DNA from 3 places in the Pseudovibrio sp. SCP20 genome. Region 2 is predicted to be linked to each of the others. Evidence: riboswitches for the same ligand, from Rfam matches in the RefSeq annotation. Region 2 holds a riboswitch; each other region holds the start of a gene.
The links. A riboswitch is a leader RNA that binds a small molecule or an ion and turns the genes downstream of it on or off. The one in region 2 is predicted to bind cobalamin.
Positions count from the first base shown of each region.

Region 1 (10,497 bases), on a different contig from region 2:
TCAGCTGATCCTTCACAGACTGATCGCAAGTGACCTTGGAGGCACCATAAATCTTCTTGCAGATGCGGCGGATCTTTTTCCAAAGCCCCAGATCATCCTCATAAAGATGCTTGAAGTCAGATTCAGTTGTCTGCAAAATTTCTGAAACTGAAGTTGCGAGCTGCTCGGTGCCCTTGGAACCATTGGCCCAGTGTGTGCACGGAACGGCCTTTACACCAAGTTTCTCCATACGCTTCATTATGGTGGCGATTTCCTGATCCGTATCAGGGCCATAGCGATTGATGGCAACAATCACAGGAACGCCGTAGCTCTGGCAGTTTTTAACGTGACGTTCCAGATTGCTCATGCCTTTTTCAAGTGCGTCGATGTTCTCTTCCGTCAACGCGTTCTTGGCAACGCCGCCATGCATATTCAAGGCACGCACAGTTGCCACAACTACCACCGCATTTGGTGTCAAACCAGCTTGGCGACATTTGATGTTAAAGAATTTTTCCGCACCAAGGTCTGCACCAAATCCTGCCTCCGTCACCACATAATCGGAAAGGCGCAAGGCTGTCTTGGTCGCGATCACAGAGTTGCAGCCATGTGCGATGTTCGCAAACGGGCCACCATGAATAAAGGCCGGATTGTTCTCCAGCGTCTGCACCAGATTTGGACGGAAAGCATCTTTCAGCAGAGCCGTCATCGCACCATCTGCTTTCAGATCACGGCAGTAAACTGGTGTCTTGTCTTTACGATACGCAATCAACAATCGGCCAAGCCGATCCTGAAGATCCTGCAGGTTTTCTGCCAGGCACAGCACCGCCATCACTTCAGAGGCAACGGTGATGTCATAGCCAGACTCGCTTGGGTATCCATTGCTCACACCGCCAAGGCCAGTGGTGATGGAACGTAGTGAACGATCATTAATGTCCACCACACGGCGCCACACGATACGGCGCTGATCAATGTTTTCCGCATTGCCCCAGTAGATGTGGTTGTCGATCATGGCAGAAAGCAGGTTATGAGCTGCGGTGATTGCATGCAGATCGCCGGTGAAATGAAGATTGATATCTTCCATCGGCACCACCTGGGCATAACCACCACCAGCAGCGCCGCCCTTCATCCCAAAACAGGGCCCTAGAGAAGGTTCACGCAGGCAGATGGTTGTTTTCAGGCCAATGCGGTTCAGTGCATCACCAAGGCCAACCGTCGTTGTCGTCTTGCCTTCACCAGCAGGAGTAGGGGAGACAGCAGTCACAAGTATGAGTTTTCCATGTGGCCGACTGTTCACTTCTGGCATCTCATCCAGGTTCACTTTAGCCTTGAAGCGGCCATAGGGCTCAAGAGCATCCTCAGGGATCTCCAGATTTTGAGCGATACGCGCAATTGGTTTCATGTCTGCTGCGCGGGCAATTTCAATATCTTTCATGGAAAATCTCCAGATTAGAACAGGTCACCAAAGGAGCCGGAGAGAGCGTCAAAACGCAAATCAGGCAGGAACAGCAATGTAATCCCTACGTAGAAGCTCTAACGAATGCACGTAGAAAGTTCAAGATTGTGCCCGATCACTTGAAAGCAACTTTGTTAACGGCTGTCATTTGTATTTCTGCTGAGACTGGAAACATTATTGCCTGAATAGCTGTTGGTCTGTTCTAAATATCACCAAACTTAGCTTGCACGACAAATCCAAGGGCTTTAGAGCTGTTTAGGTTTTCAAAATTATCTACGCCAAGGCCGTAGTTTCGTCGGTTAGGTCACCCCATGTTTTTATTCGAAGTTGCCGCGCTCGGTGCTGCTGCCACCTGGGCCATCGGTGGTCTCATTTCTGCAAAACCTGCTGCGCATTTAGGAGCCATCGGCTTCAACTGTGTGCGCATGTGGTTTGTTGTGCTGTTTCTGGGCGCCTATGTGTTGGCAACTGGCACCTGGAACACCGTTGATTCTAGCCATGCATCACTCATCTTCTTGTCTGGCTTTATCGGCATCTTCATGGGTGACACACTGTTGTTCCTCACCCTCAACCGCATGGGGCCGCGCCGTACAGCCATTCTGTTTTCCATGAACGCACCTATGTCTGCGCTACTGGGCTGGTTGTTCCTTTCCGAAGAGCTGTCTCTGCAGGCCGTAATTGGCATCGCCTGCGTTCTTGTCGGCGTTATCCTCGCCATCGCATTCGGAAAGCGCAAAGACCAACTGCATAAATGGGAAGCAATCAGAGGTCCGGTCGTGATCGGCGTCCTCTTCGGCACTTTGGCGGCTTTGTCTCAGTCCGTGGGCTCAATCATCATCCGCCCTGTCATGGAAAGTGGTGCTGACCCTGTCGCGATCTCCCTCATGCGCTGCACCATCGCTGCCTTTGGCTTGCTGGCGCTGTTCTACCTGCCAGGCCGTCCATTCCGCCTTGCAAACCCGATCAACAAAGAGATCGTCGCACTCGCATCTTTGTCCGGCATGCTTGGCATGGGCATCGGTATGACCTTGATCCTCTATGCACTCAGTGGCGGCGAAGTAGGCATCGTCTCAACGCTTTCCGCAACAACGCCAGCAATGATGCTTCCGGTTCTCTGGTGGCAGACCAAAGAGTTCCCAGCCATCGGCGCATGGATCGGAGCACTCCTCGTTATTGTTGGCTGTGCACTGATCTTCATGAGCTAATCAGCAGGAAAGATCATACTCCATCTAACCACCACAAGCAGGTGCGGCCAAGTAAGACCGCATCGCAAGATCTGGTAGTGGAACAATCACTTGCAATTTCTGTGAGTTTACCCAGCAATTGGTCGAATTTTATCAAGTTCCTTGCTGAGGCAGTTGACGGAAGCCCCTGAAATCTGATCAATAGCCGTGTATTTGGTATTTTTATCGATCAGATGAAAATGAAAAGGGAACACGGTCCTATCGGATAAGCCGTGGCTGCCCCCGCAACTGTAAGCGTAGAGTTGTTGCTCACACATGCCACTGATACAGCTGTTTAAAGCGGTGTTGGGAAGGCGGAGCAGCAGTAAGGACGCGCAAGCCAGGAGACCTGCCAGATGCAGTCACTCACCCAAAGCACGGGGCGTGTTAAGGGGCGGTATTCCGTTCAGGTGACATTCACAGTGCGTCTGACCGGCAATCAAACACACCTCTTTTCAAGAGGTTAGAGTAGATTTCTCCAAAGACGCACAATGCAATCAACAGCATGGCAGTTCTGAAAGCTGCTGTGAATGGTGGACCAAACTCGTGCGTAACACATCTTGGATCGCAGCTACCCTCAAGTCCGGCGTAGCTCTCTCAGCACTCCTCAGCTCAACCCTCGCATCAACTGCGCAGGAAGCTGATCTCGACGAAATCATCGTCATCGCCAACAGAACGGAAACCGAAGCCGGCAAAGTCGGCTCCACAACCCACGTCGTCACCGAAGAAGACCTGAAAAACGACGGCGCTACGTTTGTTCAGGATTATCTGGCGCAGCTCCCGGGCATTTCTCTCACGCAAAATGGAGGAGCAGGTACACTATCTACTCTTCGCATGAGAGGTCAAAATGGTAGATACATTAAAGTTTCGGTTGATGGCCTGGATCTAACCGATCCAACGCGCGCGCGGCCTTCGGCAGCGTTTCAACATATATTACTCGCAGATGTAGAACGTATTGAGATACTCAAGGGCTCTCAAAGTGCTCTTTATGGTGGGCAGGCGATTGCTGGTGTAATCAATATTGTAACTAAGCGTGCGGTGGCGGGAACGGTTAAACAATCCGGAAGAGTTGAAGTAGGTTCTTACGATACCAAAAGTGTTTCATATGGTGTTCGAGGGGCAACTGATCGCGCTGATATCGCTTTGGGCGTAGAGCACTTTCGTACGAGTGGGATTAGTGCGGTTTCCCCAAAAGGTAAATCAGCGGATGATGATGGTTACGAGAATACGACGCTGACAGCTAAAGGGTCCTACGATCTAACTGAAAATCTCAATCTTTACTTCGCGGCAAGAGGCACCAAAGGTATCACCGAACTTGATAGCCCCGGTCAACCGAACCTTAAAGATGACATGCATTATCGGCAAGTTTCAGGAAAGGTAGGTGCGAACTACCTTGCATTTGACGATCGGTTCTTTTCTGACTTTTCGGTACAGGTTACAGATATCAAGCGAGAACAGGATTTTGAGGATGCGTCCAAACAGAACTCTGTTTTTGAAGGACGGAAAGTTAAGCTTGACTACCTTGGTGAGTACGATGTTAGCGAAAAGACAAAGCTCAACTTCGGGGGAGATTGGTCTAAAGAGTTCTCAAAAACCAATGATCCGATCGATGACAGCAGTTCCATTGGTGGCGCTTTCCTTCAACTAATGATCGAACCACTTAATGGGCTGAGTTTGGCTGGCTCTGCGCGCTTTGATCAGCATAGTGAATTTGGCAGTTTTGTTTCGAAACGTTTGACTGCTTCTTATGAAGTTAATGAAGATCTGAGAGTTCGAACCAGTGTCGGAAATGGGTTCAGAGCTCCTTCGCTTTACGAACTTAATCACCCCAGCTATGGCAATCAGAATCTTGAACCAGAAGAAAGCCTTAGCTTCGATTTTGGCATAGATAAGAAATGGTTGGATGGACAGCTTTCAACGTCTGCAACTTACTTCAATATTATGACTGATGACTTGATTGATTATGACCGCTCGACCAGTAAGTATAATCAGATAAAAGGGACATCCCGCAGTCAAGGGGTTGAGTTGGAAATTAGTTATAAGCCAATCGATCGCTTGGTTTTGACTGCTGGCTATACCTACACCTACTCTATTGGTCCTGATAAGAAACGTTTAGCTCATGTTCCTCTTCACGATCTGTCCGTAGGTATGAATTATGATCTGACTGATGATATTTCGTTGAACGTTAATGGTACCTACCTTGGTGAAAATCTTGGCTCTGATTGGCCCAACATTGTGGATATGGAAGATGTCTTCTTGTTAGGTGCAAAAGCCTCATATGATGTGACCGAGGAGGTGGAGTTATATGTTCGTGGTGAGAACCTGCTGGATCAGGAGTATGAACTAATCAACGGCTATCAGACACCGGGCCTTTCCGTTTACGCTGGTGTTAGCGCCAGTTTCTGATTAAGTATGCCGCTCAGCAAAAGTTGGGCGGCATTCTCTGTTATCTTCAGTATTGCCCGATGCTGCGTTCTAAACTCTCACGCTGCTCAAAAGGTCTAAATGCGAAATAAGATCAAAAAGATCATGCAGACCGCACTGCTGATGACGTTGGTTATCAGCCCGGCAGCAGCCCGTGCAGATGAGAGTGGAGTGAGTGCACCCAAGCGGGTTGTTTCCATGAACCTGTGCACCGACCAATTCTCCATGTTGCTCGCAGGTGAGGGGCAGCTTGTCTCGGTTTCCAGATTGGCATCGGACCCAACGCTCTCCGTTATGAATGAAGAGGCGAAAGCCTACCCGATCAACTTTGGCGGGGCGGAAGAGATCTACCTGATGAACCCAGATCTTGTGATCGCAGGCACCTATACCAATCAAACCACCGTGCAGATGCTGCGTGGTCTTGGTATCACCGTGGTGCAGGTTCCGCCGGTGCGCACCATCCCGGATATTGCCAAGGAACTCCGTCGTCTCGGTAAGGTACTGGGGCAAGAGCAAAAAGCTGAGGCACTGGCCAGCCGGTTTGAGGCTACCGTTCAGCGTTTTGTGGAAGCGCAGCCCGATGAGAAAGCACGGGCAGGGGTCTACTACGCCAACGGCTACACCGCTGGGGACGGCAGCCTTGTCAATGAGCTGATCACGACAGCAGGCCTGCAGAACATCGCTAATTACCTTGGCCTGAAAGGCACCAGCAAACTGCCGCTTGAACTGCTGATCCTGGAAGACCCTCAGTTGCTTGTTGAGGGAACTCAGTTCTCCGACAAACCTGCATTGGCATTCGAACTGCTGGCTCATCCGGCTCTGAAACGAACACTCGGCAACAGGGGACGCGTTTTGGTGGAAGACAAGTATACCATCTGCGGCCTGCCGTTCGTCGCCGAAGCCATAGAGAAACTGGCTGATCAATCCAAACGCTTGGGGGCACAAGCTGAATGACAAAGCATCCAGATGCCCCGCTGATCGTAATCCTCAGCCTGATCGCAGTCGCGCTGTTCCTGACATCTCTCATGATCGGTGCTGCTGACCTGACAGTCACGCAGCTTTTTGAGGCTGCCTTTTCTGCAGAAAAGACACCGGTTTCCATCGTCTTCTGGGAGATCCGCGTACCGCGCGCGCTGTTGGGGGTGATCACCGGCGCTACGCTTGGCCTGTCTGGAGCCGTTCTCCAGGGCCTTCTGCGCAACCCACTTGCAGAGCCAGGCTTGATCGGCGTCAGCTCCTCCGCCAGCCTTGGCGCCGTCATTGCAATCTACACCGGCCTGACCATCACCATGCCATACGCACTCCCAGCATTCGCTCTGCTTGGGGCTGCAATCGCTGCTGTTCTGCTGCCCATGCTGGCTGGGGGAAGAGGGCAGACGCTGACACTGATCCTTGCAGGTGTCGCCATTTCCAGCATCGCCACCGCGCTCACGTCTTTGGCGCTTAACCTGTCTCCGAACCCCTTCGCAGCCATGGAAATCGTGTTCTGGATGCTCGGTTCGCTGAATGATCGATCCATGCAGCACCTTTACATCATTGCTCCGTTTATCGTGGTTGGGTGGGCACTGTTGCTCATCACCGGTAAGGGACTCAATGCTCTGTCGCTAGGTGAAGAAACCGCTCACACCATGGGCGTCTCACTGCCTCGCCTGCGCTTTTGTGCTATTGCCGGAACTGCAGCCAGTGTCGGTGCTGTGACAGCGGTAACCGGCACAATCGGCTTCATCGGCCTGATTGTTCCGCATTTGCTGCGCAAGATGGTCGGGGGAGAACCGCAACGTCTCCTCATTCCAAGTGCGATTGCAGGAGCTTGCCTGCTGACCCTTGCTGATATCACGGTAAAGCTCTTCGGCCCTCAATCCAACCTGAAGCTGGGTGTCCTGACGGCCATTGTTGGGGCGCCGTTCTTCCTCTGGCTGATCATCAAACAGCGGAGGGCGTTGATCTGATGCTGCTACAACTCAAAGACCTTTCCGTCAGTTACGGGCCAAAAAACATCCTCTCTTCAATCAATCTGGAGATTGGGAAAGGTGAGATTATTGGTCTGATCGGTCCAAACGGATCAGGCAAGTCCACCTTGATGAAGGCTATGGTCGGGCTCATCCCGTCAAATGGAGAGATTAGCTACAACAATCGGCTTCTAAAAAACATCTCCGCCCGCCAACTATCAAAGCATGTTGCTTACATGGCGCAGGAGCGGGATGTAGCATGGGATTTGTCTGTAGAACGCATCTTGGCGCTAGGTTGCGAAGCCATTGGCGGTTCCGTTCGTACTCCTAAACATAAAGCAGAACTAGAAGAAATCGTCTCAAGTCTTGGCCTGGAGTCAATCCGCAAAGAATCCATTCTTCAGGTCTCTGGAGGTGAAAAAGCCCGCGCACTTCTGGGGCGTGCTCTGATGCAGAAGACACCACTCATCATTGCAGATGAACCAACTGCAGGACTGGACCCGGAACACCAGTTGGAGCTTCGGGAAATCTTCCAGAAGCTACAGCAACAAGGCACCTCCATGCTGGTCAGCCTGCACGATTGGACATACGCCGCCCGTCTGTGCACGCGTCTGGCAATGCTGAAAGAAGGCAAACTGGTCGCTTACGGCTCACCGGAAGAGGTGCTGACACAGGAACGCGTTCAGGCTGTCTACCGTGTCAAAGCGCATATTCTGGAAACGGAGCAGGGGCCAGTCATCACCCCCACAACACGTCTTTAGGCCTCTAACTTATTCAGCCGCGAGGCTTTTGCGGAACATCCGGTCCAAGTAAGACGCTGCTTCTTTGAACCGGTCCTTGGACTTGTCCGCAGGTAGCAGCGTTTGCACCTGACTGTCAAAGTCAGCGTAATGCTGTGTGGTGGACCAGATGGAAAACAGCAGATGGTAAGGATCTGTTTCCGCAATCTTGCCAGCGTCCATCCAGCCCTGAATAACAACGGTCTTCTCGTCTACCAGTGACTTCAATGGTCCAGCAATCAGAGATTTGATGCGTGGAGCACCCTGCAGGATCTCGTTGGCAAACAGGCGGCTCTCACGCGGATAATCGCGCGCCATCTCCAGCTTGCGTCGCACATACGCGCAGATCTCTTCAATCGGCTCGCCTTCAGGGTTGAGCTGATGCAGCGGATCCAGCCACACATAAAGCAGACGCTCGATCAGCTCTGCATGAATGGCATCTTTGCTGTCGTAGTAATAGAAAAGGTTGGGCTTGGATAAACCCGCTTGCTGAGCCACCTGATCAATCGTAGAGCCACGAAATCCATAGGTTGAGAACACATCCAACGCCGCAGCGAGGATCTTCTCGGTCTTTTCCATCTGAATTCGTGTTTTACCTTTTGCCTCAGAAGCTTTAGCCATACTCTTTTCCAAAATTACATAGGCGCCGAGCCTTAAATACACGCTCAGCTAATAAGTAAGTTAGCACCTACGAAAACAACGTGCTCTTATCAAGCTAAACTCTGGTAGAAAAGTTGTGATGCGACAGCTCACTCTAATGATTGTTGTTTTTCTGCAATAGATAGAGAAAAGGCCGAGCTCACGTGGAGCCCGGCCTGTTTTCATCAGCTGACAGCTTCCGGTGTTTTCGCGTTATCCGCGTTAAAAGCCGGAATGATCTTCTCGCCATAGTCCGCGATGATCTTTTCTTCATCGCCGCTGTCCAGATAGATGTTGAACTGCGTGATGCCTGCATCCTTCAGCTTATTCAGCTTCTCGATGTGGTTCTCAGGTGGGCCAAGCACCGCAAAGCTCTCGACGATATCATCGGTAATGAAGTCCAGGAATGGGTTGTCGCTCTGACCGTGCTTGGAATAATCGTAACCGCGACGGTTCTCGATGTAAGAGGTCAGAGAAGCTGGCACCTGATCGGTGTTGGAACCGTATTTCTCAACAATATCCGCCACGTGGTTGCCCACCATAGCTGGGAACCACTTGGTCTTCTCAATACCTTCTTCCAGAGTGCCTGTGTGAGCCGGTGCAGCTGCCATGATGCCGAAGTTGCTCATGTCACGGCCAGCTTCCTCACCAGCTGCAACAGCCTGATCACCCAGCCATTTACAGATGCCTGGTTCTGCGATTTGCAGAATAAGACCATCACCAACGCGGCCAGCAGAGCTCAGTGCTTTCGGGCCATAAGCGGCAACCCAAACAGGCAGCTCATAACCATCTGCCCATGGGAACTTCACTGGCTCTGGACACTCGCCGTATTGTGCTTCATCACCGCGCACCAACGCTTTAACCACGTGGGTGAACTCTTCCAGACGCTTCAGCGGCGCAGGTTTTTTGCCCATCACGCGCACAGCACTGTCACCACGGCCAAGACCGATGTCAAAACGACCACCGGACTGCTTGGCAAGAGAACCAAACAAGCTGGCTGCATGAGACCAGTCACGTGTGTTTGGGTTGGTTACACAAGGTCCAAAGCGCATGTTTTTGGTGTGTTCCATACACATTGCCATGGCCACGAAGCTCTCACGCCACAGAATATGGCTGTCATAGAACCAGCAGTATTTGAAGCCTGCATTTTCGGCCTGACGAACCAGCGCTTTGGCGCGATCAGGTTCCACAAACCCTTTAAAACAAATACCAAAATCCATGTGTCTCTCCTCCACGAAAGTTAAGTTCTGGAATTAATGATCCGGTGCCCAGATGCGGATGCCCGCATGCGTAAATGGCACGGCTTTTGAAATATTCTGACGAATGAGAATTGGGGTGATCGCCTCAATGCAGCGTGCCGCTTTTGCGTTGCCGCTGTTGTAGGTTGTTACATCCAGTTTATTGACCAGTTCCATCACCACCTTGCGGGCAGCAAGGCTGTCACCACACACGAGGATGTCGCAGTTGATCGCCCAATCCAGATTGTTCAGTGTTGTGGCAGAAACATTATGCAAGGCACCCACAACAGGAATATCCGGGCCAAGCAACGCCTGAGCAGCCTCAGTCGCAGAACCTTCTGGCGGCATTTCAACTGTCTTTGGATCACCCGGCGCCAGTGGCACAACAATGTCGATGAGGATCTTGCCAGAAAGATGCGGCTTCAGAGCTTCCAGCGTCGCATCATGCGCCGCATAAGGCACCGCCAGCATCACACATTCGGTGGATGCAGCCACAGCATCTTCATTGCCCATGCCTTCAATCTTTGCAGAGCCTTCCGGAAGCTTTGTCATAAGCTCATCGGCAATGTCCTTGCCGCGGGCAGCATCACGGGAGCCGAGCGCAACGGGCACACCAGCCCGGGCAAATCTGAGCGCAAGCCCCTGACCCTGTGGCCCGGTTCCTCCGATAATCGCTAATGTCATCGGAACATGTCCTCCTTCTTCGATCTTATTAAATCCTGTGCTGAACTTGCTTCAAACGACCAGTTGAGCCCTCGAAACAGAACCACGGGTGTCTGTCCGGCTTTGCTGATCACCAATCCTGAAGCCGCT
Region 1 covers NZ_JBYMDH010000001.1:939,475-949,971, forward strand. The annotation lists gene AC3CB2_RS04300 (formate--tetrahydrofolate ligase) at 1-1,411, opposite strand, end outside; gene AC3CB2_RS04305 (DMT family transporter) at 1,744-2,637, shown strand; cobalamin riboswitch at 2,814-3,026, shown strand; gene AC3CB2_RS04310 (TonB-dependent receptor plug domain-containing protein) at 3,202-5,061, shown strand; gene AC3CB2_RS04315 (ABC transporter substrate-binding protein) at 5,161-6,033, shown strand; gene AC3CB2_RS04320 (FecCD family ABC transporter permease) at 6,030-7,028, shown strand; gene AC3CB2_RS04325 (ABC transporter ATP-binding protein) at 7,028-7,789, shown strand; gene AC3CB2_RS04330 (TetR family transcriptional regulator C-terminal domain-containing protein) at 7,799-8,428, opposite strand; gene AC3CB2_RS04335 (TIGR03842 family LLM class F420-dependent oxidoreductase) at 8,632-9,666, opposite strand; gene npdG (NADPH-dependent F420 reductase) at 9,700-10,368, opposite strand; gene cofE (coenzyme F420-0:L-glutamate ligase) at 10,365-10,497, opposite strand, start outside.
Region 1: it holds a riboswitch for cobalamin, as region 2 does, so the genes downstream of both, AC3CB2_RS04310 (TonB-dependent receptor plug domain-containing protein) here and AC3CB2_RS14520 (energy-coupling factor ABC transporter permease) in region 2, are expected to answer to the same signal.

Region 2 (10,497 bases):
AAGGCCCGCAAATGCGGGCCTTAATTCTTTTTAGAAAGCAGTACTTAGCGGGTAAGTGGCTTGTACTTGATGCGGCGTGGGTCAGCAGCGTGTGCGCCCAGACGACGAACCTTATCTTTCTCGTAGTCTTCGAAGTTACCTTCAAACCACTCAACGTGGGAGTCACCTTCAAAAGCCAGCATGTGCGTTGCCAGACGGTCGAGGAACATACGATCGTGCGAGATAACCACGGCACAACCTGCGTAGCTCTCAAGAGCGTCTTCCAGCGCAGCAAGGGTTTCGGTGTCAAGGTCGTTGGTCGGCTCATCGAGCAGCAGCACGTTAGCGCCAGACTTCAGAACCTTCGCAAGGTGCACGCGGTTACGCTGACCACCGGAAAGGTCGCCAACTTTCGCCTGCTGTCCTGCACCTTTAAAGTTGAAGGAAGAACAGTATGCGCGAGAGTTGATCTCTTTCTTGTCCAGGTAGATAACTTCAGCACCTTCGGAAATTTCTTCCCAAACGGTCTTGCTGTCATCCAGCTTATCGCGAGACTGATCCACATAGCCAAGATGCACGCGCTCACCAAGCTCAACCTTACCACTATCAGGAGTTTCCTGACCGGTCAGCAGCTTGAAGAGGGTTGATTTACCAGCACCGTTTGGACCAATCACACCAACAATACCACCGCGTGGCAGCTTGAAGGACAGATCGTCAATCAGCAGGCGATCACCAAAGCCCTTGGAAACATTTTCAACGTCGATCACGTTGTTACCAAGACGCTCACCAACCGGGATCATGATCTGCTCAATGGTTGGCATACGCTCTTCCTGAGCAGCCAGCAGGTCGTCATAAGCCTTAATACGGGCTTTGGACTTGGTCTGGCGGCCTTTCGGAGACATACCCATCCACTCTTTTTCGCGCTTGATCGCACGAGAGCGAGCCATGTTCTCACGGCCTTCCTGCTCCATACGCTTGGTCTTTTTCTCAAGGTATGTGGTGTAGTTGCCCTCATATGGGATGCCCTGACCGCGGTCGAGCTCCAGAATCCAGCCAGTCACGTTATCAAGGAAGTAGCGATCGTGGGTGATGATCAGAACCGAACCCTTGAACTCACGCAGGTGACGCTCCAGCCAGTGAACAGTTTCAGCGTCCAGGTGGTTGGTTGGTTCGTCGAGCAGCAGAAGATCTGGTTCGGAAAGCAGAAGCTTACAAAGCGCAACGCGGCGGCGCTCACCACCGGAAAGGTTGGTCACAGGGCTGTCGGATGGAGGGCAACGAAGCGCTTCCATTGCCATCTCTACCTGGCTTTCCAAGTTCCACAGATCCTGAGCGTCGATCTCGTCCTGAAGCTGAGCACCTTCCTCGGCAGTTTCATCCGAGTAGTTCATCATCAGCTCATTGTAACGGTCCAGCTTCGCCTGCTTGTGCGCAACGCCTTCCATCACGTTTTCAAAGACGGTCTTGTCCGGGTCAAGGTGTGGTTCCTGCGGCAGGTAACCAACCTTGGCACCTTCAGCAGCCCAGGCTTCACCGGTGTACTCTTTATCCAGACCAGCCATGATCTTCAAAAGAGTGGACTTACCTGCACCGTTAGGACCAAGGATACCGATTTTCGCATCCGGGTAGAAAGACAGGTGAATGTTGTCGAGTACTTTTTTAGCACCGTAGGCCTTGGAGACCCCGTGCATGTGATAGATGAACTGGCGCGCCATGGACTGCCTGCATCTCCTGATCTGTGTAAACTAAGAATTCTCTGGGAAGCACTCATAGTGGAAGCTGCGCCACGGGGCAATCCATAACACTTCAGCGAAGATCAAATCCGCCGCTTTTTTCTTCCAAAATCAGGATTTTTGCAAAGCCGCCAGCTTCGCGAAAGCAAGAAAAAGGGCAGCGAGTAAAAACCGCCGCCCCTGCTACAAGTAAACCCGTAGAAACTTACGCCATCTTCAGCTGCGGAACCACGGTAAGAGTCCGAACCACAGCGTTGTCTTCAATAGCCTTCAGGCCCTTCACAGCAATGAAGGTCACAACCGGCTCAAAAACAACAATTGCCAGATAAGACAAGGCAAACTGCGCCCATGCTGTAAATGGTGTTGCCACTTCGCCAATCATCAGCCAGAAGCCAACCATGCCAGTCACACCAGCATAGTACATAGCATCCAGCTTCAGGATCTGAGCAAAGCTCAGACGTTTGGTCAGGTCTTTGTCAAACAGCTGCTTACCACCCAGATAATGAACGGAAATCAGCGGCAGCATCAAAGACAAGCTGTTGACGCCAAGGTGGTACATGTCCTGCGGGTCGAAAGCGAGCGCCTGAAACAACAGACCAATCGCAAACCCTAGCAGAACAGGTGTAAAGCCGAGCGTCAGATACATCGCCATAGCCCCAATAAAATGAAGCTCGGACGGTCCGACAGACATATGGAAACTCTGCATGAAAATGGAGAAGAAACCAGCAGCCAAAAGTGTTTTCAGCGGAGTAAGCGGCTCTTTCAGAAATTCAGAGATCTGCTCTTTACAGCCCCAAACAAAAACGCCGACGGCACCTGCATTGGCAGCAATAACCTTGGCCGCAGAAACGTAACCCGGTTCAATATGCATTTAATATGCTCCTCTTCGCACCCACCGTGCGGTTTGAGTTTATGTTGTGTCGGGCAGGTTTCCTGGCTCATGGCTTTTGCATCACTCGCCTTCCCAGAGATCATCTCCAGTGGCTTTTATGAGGAACGCACCACGTAACAGTTGCGGGGGCAGCTGCGGCTCGGGCCCATCTTTGGTCATCCCTACCGCATTCCCTTTTCATCCAAGAAGCTTGGCTTCTATAGAACCCAACAGCCGGAATATCGTAAATTCCAGGAGAAGACACAACTAGAAATAAGAGGAGGTTGGGAAAACGCTCAACTCCTGAGGTTTCTACTCAGAAGAAGCCACTACAAGCTGCAGGCAAAAAAAGAGGCGTGTACCCGGTGGTACACGCCTTTAAGAAAGTTGACACTCCCCCATCCGAGTGCCAGCCGAAGCTGCATTTAGAGATATCAGAGTGCCCCATCCCTTCATTGATCTTCATCAAAATAAATAAAATTACTTCTGAAACAGCAGAAATTATTCATTGTTACAAAACTAGTCAGTCCTTCAATCGATTAAAACTAGAACAACTCAAATATATCTCTGAGAGACCTCAACGAAAGTCTCAGTATTTTTTACTAATTCTTACTCAGGCTGGTCACAGAGGGAGCCTGCCACGAAAACTTCCTGAGCCAATGTCTCTCTGGTGAAATCACAAAGCTCCATGAATCAACCTTTCCAGAGACCTTATCTGGAGTTGTGCCGGAGGCTTCCTGTACCCCACTCTGGCCAGACGCAATCTGAATTTTCAAAGTACCCTCGCCCTTCCCTGCCAACTTCAACAATCCCAGATCTGTCTGTGTCCGGCCCAGAAAAACCGTAGGTGCTGCACCAATCCGATCCCAGATCGCACGCGCCAACTTCAAAGACGGGGTTTCACTGGAGGTCGCTGACACTTCAATAACCCGGAAACGCGGCAGACCATAGTTCAGCTCCACCATGGTGCGATCCACTTCATGATCACCAAAGCTCAGCACCCAGATTTCGAAGTGATGTTCTTTAAGGAAACCCACCAGTTCCTTTAAAGGCTGATAGGCGAACTCCCGATACTTGGCACCAACCGCTTTCGGCCCGTTGAGGGACAAATGAGCCCGCACGCTTTCGCTGTAGTCAGCGAAACTGCCAAGATCTCCGTCAGCATTGGGTGGTACGACCTTATTGTCAGCGCTCTGTACAGCGGTACTCCACAATGCCCCATCGCCCACAAGCACGGCCACTCGGTCTTCCAGCGCCACGAACTCCGGGCTTTCCGTCCGCCCCATGCGCTCAATGCTCTCAATAATCCCGTGGCGTGCTGTGGTGGAACTCCAGCTCGGCAGGATGTTATCCCGCTCACCACCGGTTGGCTGCATGACTGAAACTGCGGAGTATAAAAACAAGCTGGACCACTGCATCGCTCAAGATCACCCAGAAGCTGTTCAAGCAAGATGGAGACCTACAATGCACATCAATTGCCCATAAAAAATGAACTAAATGCAGTTGTGAAAAGAGAAGAGAATCATGATTGACGGGCGGAATCTCTTTTCTCTCAACTTGAAGACAAATACGAGTATTCACGTATATAAGTAATTTCAATCACCGAAACTTTTACTTACAATTTTCATCAATTTGCTTTGAAAGCGTCAGATAAACGTCATATACGCCTCTCTTTTCGATACTTTTTAGGATGAAACCCTCAACTCCCTAGAATTCTTAATAAATGCGCAACAATTTCAAACAATTATGCCCAGGAATTTCTTGGGGTACCAAAATGCATTTCCGAGCCCTTTTACTTCCAGTATTGCTCTTACTTACGCTGATTGGTTTATCGTTACACTTCATGTCGGTGTCTTCGTATGCGTCAATTTTTGATCCAGCGAACACCAGCTTTCAAGGCTCGTTAAATCAGGCAGAACTCCTGACACAGCAGCAGAACCTATGGACCATTTTGTCCGTGGGATTATTTGCGCTTGGTGTTCTTGGAATACTTGTCGTGTATTCCAGCCTGTTCATTCAGGAACGCATGCGGGCATCTCGCTTTTTCAACCGCGCATTGCTTCTGATCGTAATCAGCTCTGCGGCATGCTTGTTGATTGACACCACTCTGAACCTGCCGGATGTCACAGCTCAGCTGACCCTTTGGCAGTCAGAGGTCGAGTTCATCCCTCAGAGCGAGGTCCATGCCGCAGCAATCCACGCCGCAATGGCCGCCATGATTGCAGTGATCGCATACTTGCCCCTGTCACATCAGCTCACACTCCGCGCAACCATCATCCTTGCACTCTCAGTTGGTGCTGTCATCTACCCAGCCTACCTGAAAGGCGTACAGGGGCTGCTCTTACATCCAATCAGTCAGGGCACTGTTCTTTCAGTAGGTTTTGAGCAAATCGGAGGTGGAACGGTCGTCACCCTACTGGCAACCTTTGTGGCATTCTCCGGCATTTTCGTCACCGGCATCAAGAACTCGCCTGCACTGCCTGAGTATATCCTGCGCAATACACAAAACTACAATGTGCTGCAGATCAAAGCTGGTGCAGCTCTCATGGCTGTCGGTGGCATTGGTTTTTCAGTTGGCAACACAAGCATTTACTCTGGTGAGCTGGGCGCTGCGATCTACAACGTTCTGGTCGCTGCGGGCATCTCTGTTGCCTTGGGTGTTCTCTTTGGCTTCTTTGCGCCAAGAAAGGTAATGTATCCAACTATTCTGCTGAGCCTGATCGGCGGTCTTGCATCGGCACTTGGAAATGCGCAACACCTGACGATCGAAGGCGTAGCAGCCTTATCACTCGTGGCCTCCGCCCTTTCAGTCACAGCTGCCCGTATTGTCTTCATCCGAACCAAGACCCACAAAGTCACGATCTACTACACGAGCCTCGGAATCGGCTCATTAGTGGGCCTCTTTGGCTACACTCTGGCACTTCCATCAGATAATGTTCTGGCGGGCTGGACCTTCGACAACTTCGTTCTCCAAGCCGTTGGCGCTTCTCTGACGTCCCTTTGGGCCTTTATGACAGGCCTGATCCTGTTCTCAGTCTTCAAGTACTCTGGCATGTTCCAGAAAGCCGATGAGATTGATCTGAACGACTCTCCAATCGTCAGCACCATCAGCCAGATGGAGAACCTGATCGGCAAGTTGGTCTGGCATGACGCCAAGTTGGATGAGCGCCTACCAGTTCGCGATACAGACCCACAAGAACGCCTCGCCTCCCTATTCAACTCATTCCTCGACAAGCTGCAGAGCGATGAGAAGCGGCGAAAAATCAGCGAAACTTCAGACAGTAAGCAGCAGGAAGAACTCAGCAAACTCGCCACATTCGCTGAAGGCGCATTCGAAGGTCTCGCCATCTCAACTGACGGTATCATTGTCGAGTGTAACCACGTTCTCTACGAGCTTCTCGGCTATTCCGCAGGCGAAATGCGTGGCTCCAGCCTGCTGTCTCACGTGGCCCCGGACTACCGCGAGAAAGCCCGTGCAGCCATTCAGGCCAATGAGCCAACACCGAATGAAGTCATCCTGCTCAGCAAGACTGGTGAGCGCATTCCGATAGAAGTGCGTGGCCGCTTGATGGAGGTGGGAGACGAGAACCTCCGCGTCTCTGCAGTGCGTGACATGCGCAAGCAGAAGGAAGACGAAGCCCGCATTCTGCACCTTGCCCAGCACGACATGCTGACGGGTTTGCCGAACCGAACCTACTTCCGCGAGCGCTTCCAGCAAGCTATCGAAAACCAGGCTAGCGCAGAAGAAACCATCTCCGCCGTCATGGTTCTCGATCTGGATCGTTTCAAGGATATCAATGACTTATACGGCCACCCCGTCGGCGACAAACTCATCCAGACTGTCGCCCGCCGTCTCAATGCCTGTGTCACACACCACGACACCGTTGCCCGTCTGGGCGGAGATGAGTTCGCGATCATTCAGGTCAATCTGAAGACAACGGCAGAAGTCGGTCTGCTCACCAACAAGATCATCGAAGTCCTGTCTAAGCCAATCCATGTGGGCAACAACATCACGATCAGAACCAGCGCCAGCATCGGTATCGCGATTATTCCGGAGCATGGGACCGATCCTGATGAGCTGATGTCCAAGGCGGACATTGCCCTTTACGAGGCAAAAGAAGCTGGCAGAAACACCTTTGCGTTCTTCGAAGACAAGATGGAAGAAGCCATCCTGCTGAGAAGAACCATGGAAGGTGATCTGCGTAACGCATTGGAAAATGAAGAACTTCAGCTTCACTTCCAACCACAGGCGCGCTCAGACACCCGTTCCATCGTCGGCTTTGAAGCACTGCTGCGCTGGAACCATCCGGAGAAAGGCCTGATCGCTCCTAACAACTTCATACCGGTTGCGGAAGAGAGTGGTCTGATCATCCCGATTGGTCGCTGGGTGCTGAACGAAGCGTGTGCGCAGGCGTCTCAGTGGCCGGAGCGGTATCGTGTAGGTGTGAACCTCAGTCCGGTGCAGTTCTGTGATGAGTATCTTATTCAGGAAGTGGAAGGCGCACTGGCACGAAGTGGCCTGACCCCGGAGCGCCTAGAGCTTGAAATCACAGAGAGCGTCCTGATCCACGATGACCGCCGCGCACTAAATACCCTGAGACAACTCAAGGAGTTAGGTATCACCATCGCGCTGGACGACTTTGGTACCGGCTACTCTTCCCTCAGCTATCTGCGCCGCTTCCCGTTTGATCGCCTCAAGATCGACCGCAGTTTTGTCAGTGGGGTAACTCAGACACCGGAACTGGCAGCCATCATCCGCGCCGTGATCGATCTGGGACAGGCTCTGGGTATGGAAGTCATCGCCGAAGGTGTTGAAACTGAACCAGAATTAGAGCTGCTGCGCAATGAATCCTGCGATGAGGTGCAAGGCTACCTGATTGGCCGTCCGCAGATTATGGATGGAGAAACAGCGAAGCATGTCAGCAATGCCAATCTGGAAATTCAGGCGCTGGACCAGTACATCGCTGCGCTGCAGGAAACTTCTCTGAAGCTAAAAGAGAAGGAAAAACAAGCAGCTATGCAAAGTCAGGAAATGAGTGATGCGGGCGACTAAGCCCGCACTCTTCTAGCAAAACCGCAAGAAGCCAGCAGGACTTATCACCACCCTGCTGGCGCATTCACCGCCACGCGGCTGCGTCCGGCACCCTGCCTAACCACCTGAACCTGAACCGGAATTCGATCCTTCAGCGCTTCCACATGGCTAATGACACCAACTTTTCTCCCCTGCCCCTGCAACATCTCCAGCGCATCAATGGCAAGATCGAGGCTTTCTGCGTCCAGTGAGCCGAAGCCTTCGTCGATGAAGAGCGTGTCAACGAACGACTGACGTCCCTCCAAACCAGACAGCGCAAGAGCGAGGCTGAGCGAAATAAGGAAGCGTTCTCCGCCGCTTAGCGAGCGGGTGGAGCGTGGTGTGTCGCCCATATCACGGTCGATGACGAAGATGCCGAGACCGAAATCAGCCCGTTTCAGCTGGTACCGTGGTTTAAGCTGATGCAGCTGTTTGTTGGCAAGCTCCACCAGCAAATCGAGAGTAACACCCTGCGCCACCTTCTGGAATTTGGAGCCATCCGCAGAGCCAATTGCCTCAGAAATCGCGCCCCACGTCTTGGCTGTCTCCTTCGCCTCCAGCAGCAAACCCATGATTTGTTGGGCTTTTTCCCGTGCTTCAGCATCCACGCGCAGCTTCTCTGAAAGAACGCCGCGCTTCACTTGCAACTCAGAAAGCGCCTGCTTGGTGGCCTCCAGCTGAGAGGATAACTCCGGCTGCAACTTATCCGGCAAGGGCTCTGCCTGAACCGCTGCCAGCTCCTTTTCCCAAGTCGAAACAGCAGTTTGCGCTGCAACGTAAGCATCATCCAGCGCCTTCAGTTCAGCCAGCAAAGCCTCCAGCTCGTGAGCGCTCCTCTCCCGCAAGCCGTCATAGGCGTCTTTCGTCAGCCCCAGCCCCGCAAGCTCAGCATTTAGCCTTTCCGCACAATCAATTAGCGCGGCACCTGCCTTCGCCTCTGCATCCTTCGCAGCAGCCAGTCCAGCCTCCGCACGGCCAAACTCGGCCTTTGCGTTGCTATGTGCGTTACTTGCGTTTTTTATGCATTCTTTTGCGTTGCTATGTTTTTCAGTGAATGCTGCACGATGCGCCCCGGTCGCCATGCCACCCAGCAGCAATTTGCGCTCCGCAAACCGCTCCTGATGCAGCGCCCGAAGTTTCTCAAGCTGCCCTTGCAAGTCAGCGGCAGTCTTAGCAAGGCCACCATGCCGCTCGCTCAAACCACTGGTCTTCTGCTCCAGTGATTGCAGCGCGGCAGACGTTGTCCCCTCCTGCTGCTCAAGTTGTTCCCACGTGCTGATGCGGTCCTGCAAGCTCACCTTCAGCGCTGGTAACTCATCACCAAGGGACCCAAACACCATGCCACCAGCCAGCAGCGTTTCGCTGAGCCGTTGCTCCAATCGCAACCGTGCCTCAGAGTTCTCGTTGTGACGACCCTCAACACCGGAAAGTTCCACCTTGATGGAAGAAACCTCTTCAGCTTTTCCAGCCTGATCCCCCGCCGCTTTCTTATGTGCATCACGCAGTTCACGAAGCTTGGTTTCCAACTGCTCCAGCTCTTTGCGCAGCTCATCGTCCTGAACAAGCACTGCGCGCAAAGCATCGGCTTTGGACGTCACCTGAGCCAGCACCGTATCCAGCAACTCTGGCGTTTCAAGCAAAGCATCCAGCGCAAACGACAGCACGAACGGAGCTGCAAGCAAACTCCATTGCTGCTGAGCGTCTGCCTCAAATGCAGTCGTCTCTGCTTCAAACCGCTCCGCCTGCTCCAAAGCATTTTTCTTTGAAGCTTCGCAGGCAGCAAGCTCTCGCTCTATATCGCTTAGGTTTCGCTGCGCAGCTGTGCGAGCTTCTTCCGCTTCCTTGCGCTGTAGAAACACGTCGCCGAACAGCGCATCCAGCGCAGCCCGGCCCTCCTGTGTATCTACGGGGTGATCGTCAGAGCCACAAACCGGGCAAGGTGCATCTTCAACCAATCCGGCGCGCAGCAGCTTTACCTGATCCCCTTGCGCCGCTTCAGCAAGGGTGGAGAGCCCACGCGCTTTTTCGAGGGCTTCGTCGCGAAACGTCAGTTCCCGGGTCGCTTTCTCCTTGGCTTCCTGCAGGCCTTCCATCTGGTCTACAAGCTTCTGCCAGGTCGCACTTTCAGCCTGCTTGTTCCGCTTGGCCTTCACGAAATTGCGAGAGGTTTCCTGAAGTTTCTCAGCCCGCTGACGGAAAGCAGAAAGTTGCTCCATGCTCTTGCGGGCATCGTTGGCGCCAAGAGCGGAAATCTCGCCTTTCTTGGAGGCAACATCACTCTCACAGCCGTCTAGATCAGACGCAAATTGCGCCAGCTCAGCGGAAAGCTTGCTTTGGATCTCAGTGAGTTCGTTCTCACGCTTGCGCATCTCAACAAGGCGTTCAGCATCCTTGGAAAGCGCAATCTGAACCCGGTCATACTCTTCCAGATCGGCAAACAGGCTGTCCCGGCGCTCTTTCAGCACTTTGGTCGCACTCAGCCGGGCCATCTGCTCTTTCACAGTGGCCTGCAAGGCTTTCTGCTCTTCAAGAGATTTGGTGTGTGCCGCCAGCGCATCTTCCGCTTGCTTGGCATCCAGATTGGCCGCATCAGAGCGTTCGCGCAGCTGCTTGCCTTCCGTTTCCAGCTCACCCAGCTTGGTGTCCAGCTGCTCAGCAGCACTCCACTCTGGTGTCAGCTTGGTCAGCTCAGCTTCCAGCTCATTGAACAGCGCATCAGCCTGCTTGGCCTGCTCGTCCTTGGCAGCCAGATCCGTACGCGCAGCTTCCAGCATCACCAGGCTTTTTTCAGCAGTTGCACGCGTGCCAGCAACATCGCGCTCCGCATCCACCACGCGCTGGTT
Region 2 covers NZ_JBYMDH010000003.1:411,285-421,781, forward strand. The annotation lists gene ettA (energy-dependent translational throttle protein EttA) at 45-1,694, opposite strand; gene AC3CB2_RS14520 (energy-coupling factor ABC transporter permease) at 1,918-2,583, opposite strand; cobalamin riboswitch at 2,619-2,829, opposite strand; gene AC3CB2_RS14525 (acid phosphatase) at 3,186-4,001, opposite strand; gene AC3CB2_RS14530 (EAL domain-containing protein) at 4,541-7,636, shown strand; gene AC3CB2_RS14535 (AAA family ATPase) at 7,681-10,497, opposite strand, start outside.

Region 3 (10,497 bases), on a different contig from region 2:
GTGGTGTGGGTGGCACTGGTATTTTTAGGGAGGTGCTGACCTGCGGCGGGTGGTATGGCCGCAGACCAGCAGGGCACCGATTGGCGAGGATGCGGGGTGTATTTGCGCTTCGCCATTGGCACCGGAGCAAGAGGCACGGGTTTGTGCCAAATGCCGTTCACAGTGATGTTGCACGCGCTTTGCGTGGTCAGGGTTACCGATCACGTTGAGCGCATTGCACGATCAAGCCATTTCCTGAGCCAGTCCCTAACATGAGGCTGGCTCTTTTCTTTGCTGCCGGGCTGCTGCCTCACTTGAATGCGATGGGCCTTGAGGATTGAGCACGCGAGCAAAGGGCAGTACGGCTTAATCAGGAAGCGGAACTTTTGTGTTTATTGGCTGCGGATGAGCGACCCGCTCTAACATTCCGCAGCTTTTTTCCAGTACTTCGAGGCGATCGCGGAAGGCGTGATGCAGAGTGAACAGGGCATCGCGCTCGCTGGAGTGCTGCATTCTCTCTGTCAGCACAAGGTGCTGAATATACGAGAGGTTCTGCAGATCCGAGACAGCGACGATGACTTCGTCAATTTCATTTTGGAAAGTATTTGTGGCGCTACATGCGCATGCGGAGTCGTTCATTCTCAATCCCTCTGTCTTTAGGGTGTTGAACAACCACAGGACAGCAAGGCTTTCGACGGCCCGCTGGCGAGCGGGAGGTTCGAAACCTGTAAGACAGACAGGCGAGTTTATTCCCCCCCGAAGGAGGTGTTGTATTCACCGCCCTCCCGCTCATAGCAAAGGGTTTGCGCGCTACCTATAAAGCAGGCACAAAAAATCCGCCAGTGACGGGAGCGGTAACCGCTGTCTTAAAGGAGGTTTCGACGCCTCATGTATGAATGTGGAATGAAAACCACAGGTTGTCAAACTGACAGTTTTTACAGGGATGTGGATGGCTGAGTTTGCGCGTGTTTGGTGAGGCGGTTGAGCTGTGGTTTGGGTCTGTGCTCACGACTCTGGGTCCCGGATCTGCGCTGCGCTTGTCCGGGATGACGGTGGTGGGGAGGCGGGATGTTTGGGACAGCTAACGAAGGTTTTCTTTTATAATCCGCGCAAATTTTTGAGCGATTTTTTTATTGGGAAGCTTCATATAGTACGCACCTTGTCCCTTTACTGTAACCTCCAACTCGTTATTACTGAGTCTTCGAAATCTCGCGGATTGGCCTGCTACATTGTTATTGTACTCAGGGAAACTTCCGATGACTATAGTTGCCTCATCGGCATTCACTTTTGGTTGCTCTGGCTGATGATAGGCTACCCAAATGCAGTCATTCAGCGATCTATAGTCAGCTGAGTAATTGACAGCATCAAAGTACTCCGGGCTTAGCCTTGCCCATGCGCACGGTGCTATACCGTGATTTCTAAAGATAGCCAGTAACTTACGGGTAAGTTCCTGGTTCGTCATTGATGGGTCAATTTTCACAATCTCCGTATACCCAGGGGCCGGAAGAAGAGCTCCAGTCAGCAAACATCCCGAAACTACAAAACAGGTAGCAAAGACACCCAAGATTATCGAAGTCTTTTTAATGACTGTTTTCATGTCTTTTCACTTATTGCGATCTGGATGGTCATAGTTGCTGACTTCAAGCAGTCTCAGTTTGGTCAGTGCTAAGAGCCTAGCAAGGGGTTGTCACAAGTGAAAACCTCGGAAAACTTGGGCTGGTTTTGCCAAAATGTGTGCGCACCTCACGTGTAGTGCTGACAGTTGCTATCAACAGCGCGTCAGGTCTGTTTTCGAAAACTCTTGCAATTGGGGGCCGTAAAACTCAGTATGCGCGCTGATGGTTTCTGGGGAGCGAAAGGCCCCGGGATTAAAAGGGAACACGGTGCGGTGTAGCCAACAGGCGCCAATTCCGTGACTGCCCCCGCAACTGTAAGCGGTTAGCGAAGCCAAGCGTGCCACTGGAGAGATCCGGGAAGGCTGGCTGAGCACGGACCCGCGAGTCAGGAGACCTGCCATTATGTTTCACTTCAACCCGGGCGGGGCGTCCCGGAAGGAGGCCATAATGGTTGCATTGGCGCAAGCCTCTCACATATCCGGTTTCTATTTGCCCCCGCTGCAGCGCGGAGGGCGTTATGAGACCTTTTTCCTCACAAACTAAACTTTATCCCGGATCGTTTTGCGAGCCGCTGGTGGCCTGCGCACGCGTGCGCTTGACTTTTACTTCAGGATTCGACAATTGATGTAACGTTATAACGTTATATTTATGACTATGTAGCGTTTCACTCAGGTGGGGTGGTTGAATGCTGGATCCTGTTTCTTTTCATTTCAATGGCTTAGGCTGTCCGACGAGGGCTGAGCTGCGCAAGGATGTTTTGTCATGAGCGCGGCTTCTGTATCCGTTCGCGAGGTTTCCTGGGCGCCGGAGCGTAAGAGCGCGCTTGTTCTGAAGCCTCTGAGCTTTGAGCTGGCGGCGAGGCAAACCCTTGGTGTTGTGGGTGCGAACGGGGCTGGGAAATCGACGCTGCTGCGGCTGCTCTATCGCTTCAACAAGCCGATGAGCGGGCAAATTTGCATTGGCGGCGATGACATCTGGTCTCTTTCTGCTCGGGCGACGGCGCAGCGGGTGGCAGCAGTGCTGCAGGAGCAGCCGACAGATTTTGCTCTCAGGGTGCGTGAGATTGTGGAGCTGGGGCGCACGCCTTATCGCAGCGGGCTGGCGGCTTCTGGCGAACATGACCGGCAGGTGGTGGATCGTGCGATCCATGCTTTGCAGCTGGATGGGCTGGCCGGGCGGTTGTTCGGCACGCTTTCTGGCGGGGAACGGCAGCGGGTGATGGTGGCACGGGCTCTGGCTCAGGAGCCGGAGCTGCTCATATTGGATGAGCCAACCAACCATCTGGATATTCGCCATCAGCTGGAAATACTGAAGCTGATTGAAGAGCTGGATCTGACGATCATCACCAGTTTGCACGATCTGAACATGGCAGCACAGGTGTGTGATCAGATCCTGCTGCTGGATCACGGGCAGATGCTGGGCTTTGGGGTGCCGGAACAGATCCTCTCCCCTGCCCTTGTTTCGCAGGCGTTTCAGGTGCGGACCACGCGTGATCAGCTGATGGCCCGGCAACAATCCCTCCTTACTTTTGATCTTCACTCATAAGGACTGTTTTCATGAAAAACTTTGGTTTGGCGCTGGCTGTAGCGCTGCTTTCTTCTTCGGCTGCCTTGGCAGAGGTTTCCGTACAAAGCTGTAATCGCACCGTGGCGTTTGATGGTGTGCCGCAACGGGCCGTTTCCAACGACTCCAACCTGACAGAGATGATGCTGGCGCTGGAGCTGCAGGACAATATGGTGGGTTACACCGGCGTTTCTGGCTGGAGAACGCTGGATGCAGAGCTGACCGACAAGGTGGCTGTGTTGCCGGAACTCTCCCCGAAATACCCAAGCAAGGAAGTGCTGATTGGCGCTGATGCGGACTTCTACTTCGCGGGCTGGAACTACGGGATGAAGGTTGGCGGCGAGGTGACACCAGAAACACTAGAGCCGTTTGGCATCAAGGTTTACGAGTTGACCGAGAGCTGCATCCACCTTGGCGAGAAGCCTAAGGTTTCCATGGATGACATGTACAACGACCTTTTGAACCTTGGCCGCATCTTTGGTGTTGAAGCACGAGCAGAAGCGCTGGTGCAGTCTTATCGTGATGAGTTGGTGCAGTTCAAAGCGGGTCTGAAAACCTCTGACACACCGCTGCGCGTGTTTGTTTATGACAGTGGCGAGGATTCTCCATTCACTGCGGGCCGTTATGCGATGCCAACTGCGATGATTGAAGCGGCCGGAGGCACCAACGTGCTGGACACGCTGGAGAAAAGCTGGGCGCGGGTGAACTGGGAAGCTGTGGTTGAGGCGAACCCAGAGATGATCGTGATCGTCAACTATGGCGAGGTGACTGCTGAGCAGAAGCGTGAGTTCATGCTCAACAACCCAGCCTTTGCGGAGCTGGATGCAGTGAAGAACGACCGGTTCGTGACGCTGGAGTATGCAGAGGCAACACCGGGACCACGGAACATCAAAGCGATCAAGAAGCTCGCTGCTGCATTCTGGGGGAACTAACATGAGCGAAGGAACCGGCGTTGTCGTTGCCCCGCATGAGGGCCGTTCTCCTCATATGCTGCAAATCTGTTGCGTGGGATTGGCTGCGCTGGTTCTTTCGGTTTGCCTTGCTGTCTCCGTTGGCGCGGTTTCCGTATCCATGGAGACGGTCTGGGGTGTTCTCGTCAACAAACTGGTGCCGGGATTGGTGGAGCCGAGTTGGTCTTTGGGCCGGGAGAACATTCTCTGGCAGATCCGCCTGCCCCGTGCGCTGCTGGCAATAATGGTGGGGGCTGGGCTTTCCATTGTCGGTGCCTGCCTTCAATCCGTGACCCGCAACCCGTTGGCGGACCCGCATCTGATCGGCATTTCCGCTGGTGGTGCGTTTGGGGCGGTGTTGGCGCTGCTGCATACGGGGCTGTTTCTGGGCTTGCTTACGGTGCCGTTACTGGCGTTTCTCGGTTCTCTTGGAGCGACGCTGCTGGTGATTGGTGTTGCCAAGTTCACCAGTGCGACCAGCGCTGACCGGCTGGTGCTGACAGGTGTTGCGGTGAGCTTTGTGTTGATGGCGGGCGCGAACATTCTCATCTTTCTGGCGGACCCGCGGGCCACGCACACCGTGGTTTACTGGATGCTGGGCGGGTTAGGTCTGGCACAATGGACGCATCTTCTCTATCCGCTGGCGGTTCTGCTATTTTGCGGGACGTGGCTGTGGCTGCGGGCCGGGCATTTCAACGCCATGACCATTGGAGATGAGACCGCGACAACACTGGGCATCTCCGTTGCCTCTTTCCGGCTGGAGACCTTTGTCATCAGCGCGCTGATTACCGGGGTGATGGTAGCGTTTTCGGGCATGATCGGCTTTGTAGGGCTGATGGTGCCTCATATTGTGCGGTTGTTTGTGGGGGGTGACTATCGGCGCCTGATCCCAATCTCGGCCTTGTTCGGAGCGATCTTTTTGTTGCTAGCGGATGTGCTTTCACGAACGCTGATGAAGCCGGAAGATATGCCAATTGGCATCATCACCGGACTTGTGGGCGGCATTTTCTTTATCTGGCTGCTGCGAGAAAAGCGCTAGTTCGCCGTTTTTCAAGGGCTCAAGTATCTCGCAATTGTTGTGATATTGGCCTGAGCCTGCCGTGATCGCGACACAGATTCTTCGCGTTAGACTCATACAAGGCCGCTCTGGCAGCATGGCAAACAAGCGGTTTTGAAGGGAATTTGCTTTTATTCCGGTTGGTTCCGGCTGCTTTTAATTATGGTTTTGTCGCATATTCCTAGGTGATGAACAGAGGTTGTTTCGGGAACATGTGTTTGATGCGGAGTACGTGAATGACATCTCGTTTGTATAGCGATTTTGCCGAGCAATATGATGAGGCCATTCAGGAGAATATCTACAACGCTCTTCTGGAGCGCCCGACACTGCTTGGCATGCTGCCTCCGCTGCAGGGGCTGAAGGTTCTTGATCTAGGCTGTGGGCCGGGAGTGTATGCGCAATTTCTGTATGACCACGGCGCGGATGTGACCTGCATTGATGAATCCGAGCAGATGTTGAAGCTGGTGAAAGAGAAGCTGGACGACAACGTGAAGTGCTACACCTCTGACCTTTCCGACGGACTGCCAGACAAGCTGGAGGGCACGTTTGATATCGTGATTTGCCCGCTGATGATCCATTACATTGAGGATCTGGGGAAACTCTTTTCCGACATTGGCAAGGTACTGAAGCCGGGCGGCTATTTCGTGTTCTCAACGCACCATCCGCTGATTGATGCGCAGTGCTCTCCAAGCGGTAGTTATCTGCGCCAGGAGCATGTGACGGAGGAGTGGAACACCATTGGCGTGCCGGTGAAGGTGAGCTTTTACCGTCGCCCTCTCTCCATGCTGTTTGGGTGGCTTTCCAGCGCCGGGATGTGCGTTGTGGACCTGCGCGAAGGGATGCCAGCAGCCGAGATGAAGGAAAAATCTCCGGTCCATTATGAGAAGCTGCAGAAGAACCCGAGTTTCATCTTCTTCAAATGCCAAAGCCACTGCTGCAAGTGAGCGGTGAGCTGAAGCTGCCTCAGACTCTTTGGCAACTTACAGATTTGTGAGTCTCAGGATTTCTGCGGTTTATCTCCCGCAGAGTCAGTTCTGCCTTGCCCTAACTCGTGAAATCATGAGTCATTTCAAGGGGATATTGACTCAGCGACACTCACAGGTGTGTTAGTTGCCTCTGAGTCAATTCTCGCCCTCTGCAAAGGTGGAGTAAATGCTGCGGAAACGGTCGTAGCGAGCTCGGTTGGCACCCATATCGCTGTAACCGACACGGGACTGGGAGCGGTAGTGCACGACGCGGTCCTGCTCATCAATCCAGAGCTCCACATCGTCGTTGTAGCCCATCTGAGCGCTTGTAAAGACGGCGTGGAGGTAAGGTCCATCCACCTTGCTGATCTTGTTCTTGCCCATCTCCTCCAGCGTATTGGTGAGGGCAGCCTGCGTTGCGCCAAATGTAGCGAGCATGGGCAGGGGGTCCACATGGCGGGAGGCATCCTGCGCTTGAGAGGAGACAGCATTGGGGGAATTCGGAAGCGGCGCAAACTGCCCATCATGAACGCCGACATACTCCGGCACTTTGGAGTTTTGCCAGATAAGCTTAACTGTGACACCCACCACAAGAGCCACCAGAAGAATTGCAATAACAGCCATTTTAGAAAGACCTTTAAACATTATCGTTTCCAGATTTCCCACCTGCACAGAGCATAACTCATTCAGGAGTTGCGGACGAAATGAAATTCTAGTGTTTAGAATTGCCGGGATTATGTTGGCGATGCGGTAGCTGGTTGATGGCTCTAAAGTGCAAATAAGGCGGTGCTGAACCTTAATCAACACCGCCCTAGGAACGCGTATCTACGTATAGTCGTTAGATACTACCGGCGTTAGCAACCGGCTCGATACGCATGTACAGTGCAATTGACTTAGTCAATAACGCCCTGCTCGCGTGCTTCAGCGATCAGTTCAGAACAGTATCTTTCACGAGCTGCAGGGTCTTTGATCTTCTGAACAGCCTGCTCATGCACCATAGACATCATGATCACAGTCATGAGGTCCCCTTCATCTTCATTCTTGATTTCGTTCATCAGCGCTTTGCCCTTTGCATCAGGAATAGTGAGGCCGCAGCTTTCTTCTGCTCCAATAAAGCTCGCAATGGTCGCGTACTTGATCATTGTATCTTTGATAGGACCAGCAAAGGCAGACTGAGTGGAAACGCTCAGCAGAAGTGCAGCCGCGAGGCATTTAAGGGTGGTGCTCATAATATGTCGTTCCAGATAAAATTGGATGTATCGTCACTGCACATGAAAATGCGCAGCATTTTAATAAATATGAGATTCAAAATATTATGTCGACGCAAACTCATCCCGAACTAATTGATAAATTTTACTTTTTGCAATTTGGGATTTGCAAGAAAAATCATAGGGTAACGAATTTCGCAGCCTTAATTGCTCTAATAAATTGCTTAAATTATCTAATGTAATCGACATAGAGCCTTTCGTCCTCACTCGAAACTGCTGTATTTGCTTCAGCCTGAACGCCTCTTAGATGTTTCAGTTGAACGCATAATTAAGGCTTTCGGGGCGCAAAACGGCCCAATTGGTGCCATTAAACTTGACGATTTTGCAATTTCACTCTTAATTGCCCTTTTAATAGCAAAATTGCTGCTTAAATCTCTCAGGTCGGGAGAAAAGCAACAAAAGGAAGCCTTTGCAGATGAATTCAGAACGCTCTACGCAAACCACTGAGCGCCAGGAACCTTCTCCACTCTTGAAGCTGGCCCTAGAGCTCGGTCCATTGGGCGTTTTCTTCATCGCCAACTCCAGAGGCGAACAGCTTGCAGAGATGTTCCCTGCGCTGGGTTCTCTCGGGCAACCAATTTTTATTGCGACAGCTGCCTTTATGGTTGCGATCTCCATCTCCCTTACCGTTTCCTACATTCTCACCCGTCATCTGCCGGTGATGCCGCTGGTCTCTGGTGTGGTGGTGCTCGTGTTTGGTGCGCTGACGCTGTATCTGCAGGATGAACTGTTCATCAAACTCAAGCCAACCATCGTGAATACCCTGTTCGGGTCTATTCTACTGGGTGGCCTGTTCTTCGGTAAGTCTCTGCTGGGTTATGTGTTTGACAGCGCCTTTAAGCTGGATGCGGAAGGCTGGCGGAAGCTAACCATGCGCTGGGGTGTGTTCTTCCTTGTACTGGCGCTGATCAACGAGTTTGTCTGGCGCAACTTCTCAACGGACTTCTGGGTGGACTTCAAGGTCTTTGGTTTCATGCCGATCACCATGGTTTTCACCATGATGCAGCTGCCGCTGATCCAGAAGCACAGCCTTGAGAGCGAAGAGAAGAGCTAAAGCTCGCTCTCTTTCCTACATACAGACAAAATTAAAGCGCGGTTTGGGCCGCGCTTTTGTGTTTTTAGCAGTAAGTTCCGGATTAGCGCGGTGCGCGCTTTGCCAGGATGCGCTGCAGCGTTCTGCGGTGCATGTTCAGGCGACGGGCTGTCTCTGAAACGTTGCGGTCACACAGTTCGTAAACGCGCTGGATATGCTCCCAACGAACCCGGTCAGCAGACATTGGGTTCTCTGGTGGCGGAGCTTTATCGTTTGGACGGCGGGTCAGCGCTGCCAGAATATCATCGGCATCAGCTGGCTTCGCGAGATAGTCAATCGCGCCAAGTTTTACGGCGGTTACAGCGGTTGCGATGTTGCCATAGCCAGTCAGGATGATTGCGCGCGCGTCCGGCTTTTTCATGCGGATGGCTTCAACCACGTCCAGACCGCTGCCATCTTCAAGGCGCATGTCTACGACAGCATAATCAGGTGCCTGTGCTGCAACTTTACTCAGCGCTTCTCTAACACCATCTGCGGTTTCCGTGTGGAAACCCCGTTTCTGCATCGCACGTTCCAAACGCTGCTGGAAAGCACGATCATCATCAACGATTAGAAGGCGTCCAAGAGGTGCAACTTCTGGTTCTGTCATTTTGCAGGTCCGATTAATCTACGGTATTCACAGGCCACTTTAGTATATTTTTCAGTTAAGGGAAGTTCCCAACGGCTTTTATAGCCAGATTTCGCTAAAGTATTTTTACTAGGATACCTAGAGATTTACTCTCAGGATTCTGGAGTTTGCGCTCCCTGATCCATGGTTTCACGCAGCCAGCGAATATGGACCAAAGCACCGTGCTCCGGATCTTTTCGATTATGAAAATTCACTCTTCCGCCTGAGCGCTCCAGCAATGTTTTGGCGATGAAGAAGCCGAGGCCAAGGCCGCCGCCAGACTGGCGCTCGCCGTCATCTATAAACTCTTCTTCACCATCCTCAGAGATAGCAGGCGCTGAGCGTTTGGAAACGTATGGCTCACCCATGCGAGCGAGAACTTCCGGTGCGAAGCCCGGGCCGTCGTCTACGATGAAGATTTCGACGAACTTCTCATCCCACTTTGCCTCAAAGAGAACCGTGGTTTCCGCGAAGTCTACAGCGTTTTCCAGCAGGTTGCCGAGGCCGTAGCTGATGGCAGCATCACGGACACCCACTGGCTCTGGCCCAGTGCCTTCTGCCTTGACCTTGATTTCAATGCCGAGGCCTCTGTGAGGCTCTGAGACGTCCGAGAGCAACAGGGAGATCGGCATACGCTGGAACACTTGATCGGCATCACTGGAGAGGCTGGTGAGCTTCTTCAGGATCTCACGGCAGCGGGCAGCCTGAGAATAAACCAGTTCAGCATCTTCACGCAGCGGGTCGCCCTTTTCAAACTCCGTAGAGAGCTCTTTTGCGGTCAGGTAGATCGTGCCCAGCGGGGTTCCCAGTTCGTGCGCTGCGGCCGTTGCAAGGCCATCCAGCGCAGACAGGTGCTTCTGGTGAGCCAGAACCATGTCACTGGCTGCCAGCGCGTTGGAGAGCTGGCGAGCTTCTTCTGCGACGCGCAGGGAGTATGTGGCCATGAAGAACATGGAGCACATGAGTGAGAACCAGACGCCGACGAGATACAGCGGTGGCAGATCGATCTGGGTGCCATCGTACCACGGCAGCGGCATGTGGAAGGCGGTGAGCAGCGTTACCACTGCGCCAGCCAGCGCGCCAAGGATGATGGTGTTGCGGGAGGACAGCGCGGTCGCGGAGACGACAACAGGTGCCAGAATGAGGAAACAGAACGGGTTGCCCAGTCCACCGGTGAGGTAGAACAGGCCGCCGAGCTGGATGATATCGTAGGCCAGCTGTGCTGCTGCTGCGTTTTTGGAGATGCGCGTGCTGGATGGCCAGCGGATTTTCAGGATGACATTGAGCCAAGCCGAGGCGGCGACCAGAACGTAGCTGTAGCCAATTGGCAGCGGGAAGTTGAGCAAGTAGTGCACAACCAACAGAGAGACAGTTTGTCCGGCTACCGCCAACCAACGCA
Region 3 covers NZ_JBYMDH010000002.1:287,033-297,529, forward strand. The annotation lists gene AC3CB2_RS09830 (hypothetical protein) at 346-618, opposite strand; gene AC3CB2_RS09835 (hypothetical protein) at 1,061-1,576, opposite strand; cobalamin riboswitch at 1,802-2,011, shown strand; gene AC3CB2_RS09840 (ABC transporter ATP-binding protein) at 2,358-3,140, shown strand; gene AC3CB2_RS09845 (ABC transporter substrate-binding protein) at 3,152-4,090, shown strand; gene AC3CB2_RS09850 (FecCD family ABC transporter permease) at 4,146-5,147, shown strand; gene AC3CB2_RS09855 (class I SAM-dependent DNA methyltransferase) at 5,402-6,109, shown strand; gene AC3CB2_RS09860 (DUF1499 domain-containing protein) at 6,287-6,775, opposite strand; gene AC3CB2_RS09865 (hypothetical protein) at 7,024-7,359, opposite strand; gene AC3CB2_RS09870 (septation protein A) at 7,814-8,452, shown strand; gene AC3CB2_RS09875 (ActR/PrrA/RegA family redox response regulator transcription factor) at 8,535-9,080, opposite strand; gene AC3CB2_RS09880 (ActS/PrrB/RegB family redox-sensitive histidine kinase) at 9,212-10,497, opposite strand, start outside.
Region 3: it holds a riboswitch for cobalamin, as region 2 does, so the genes downstream of both, AC3CB2_RS09840 (ABC transporter ATP-binding protein) here and AC3CB2_RS14520 (energy-coupling factor ABC transporter permease) in region 2, are expected to answer to the same signal.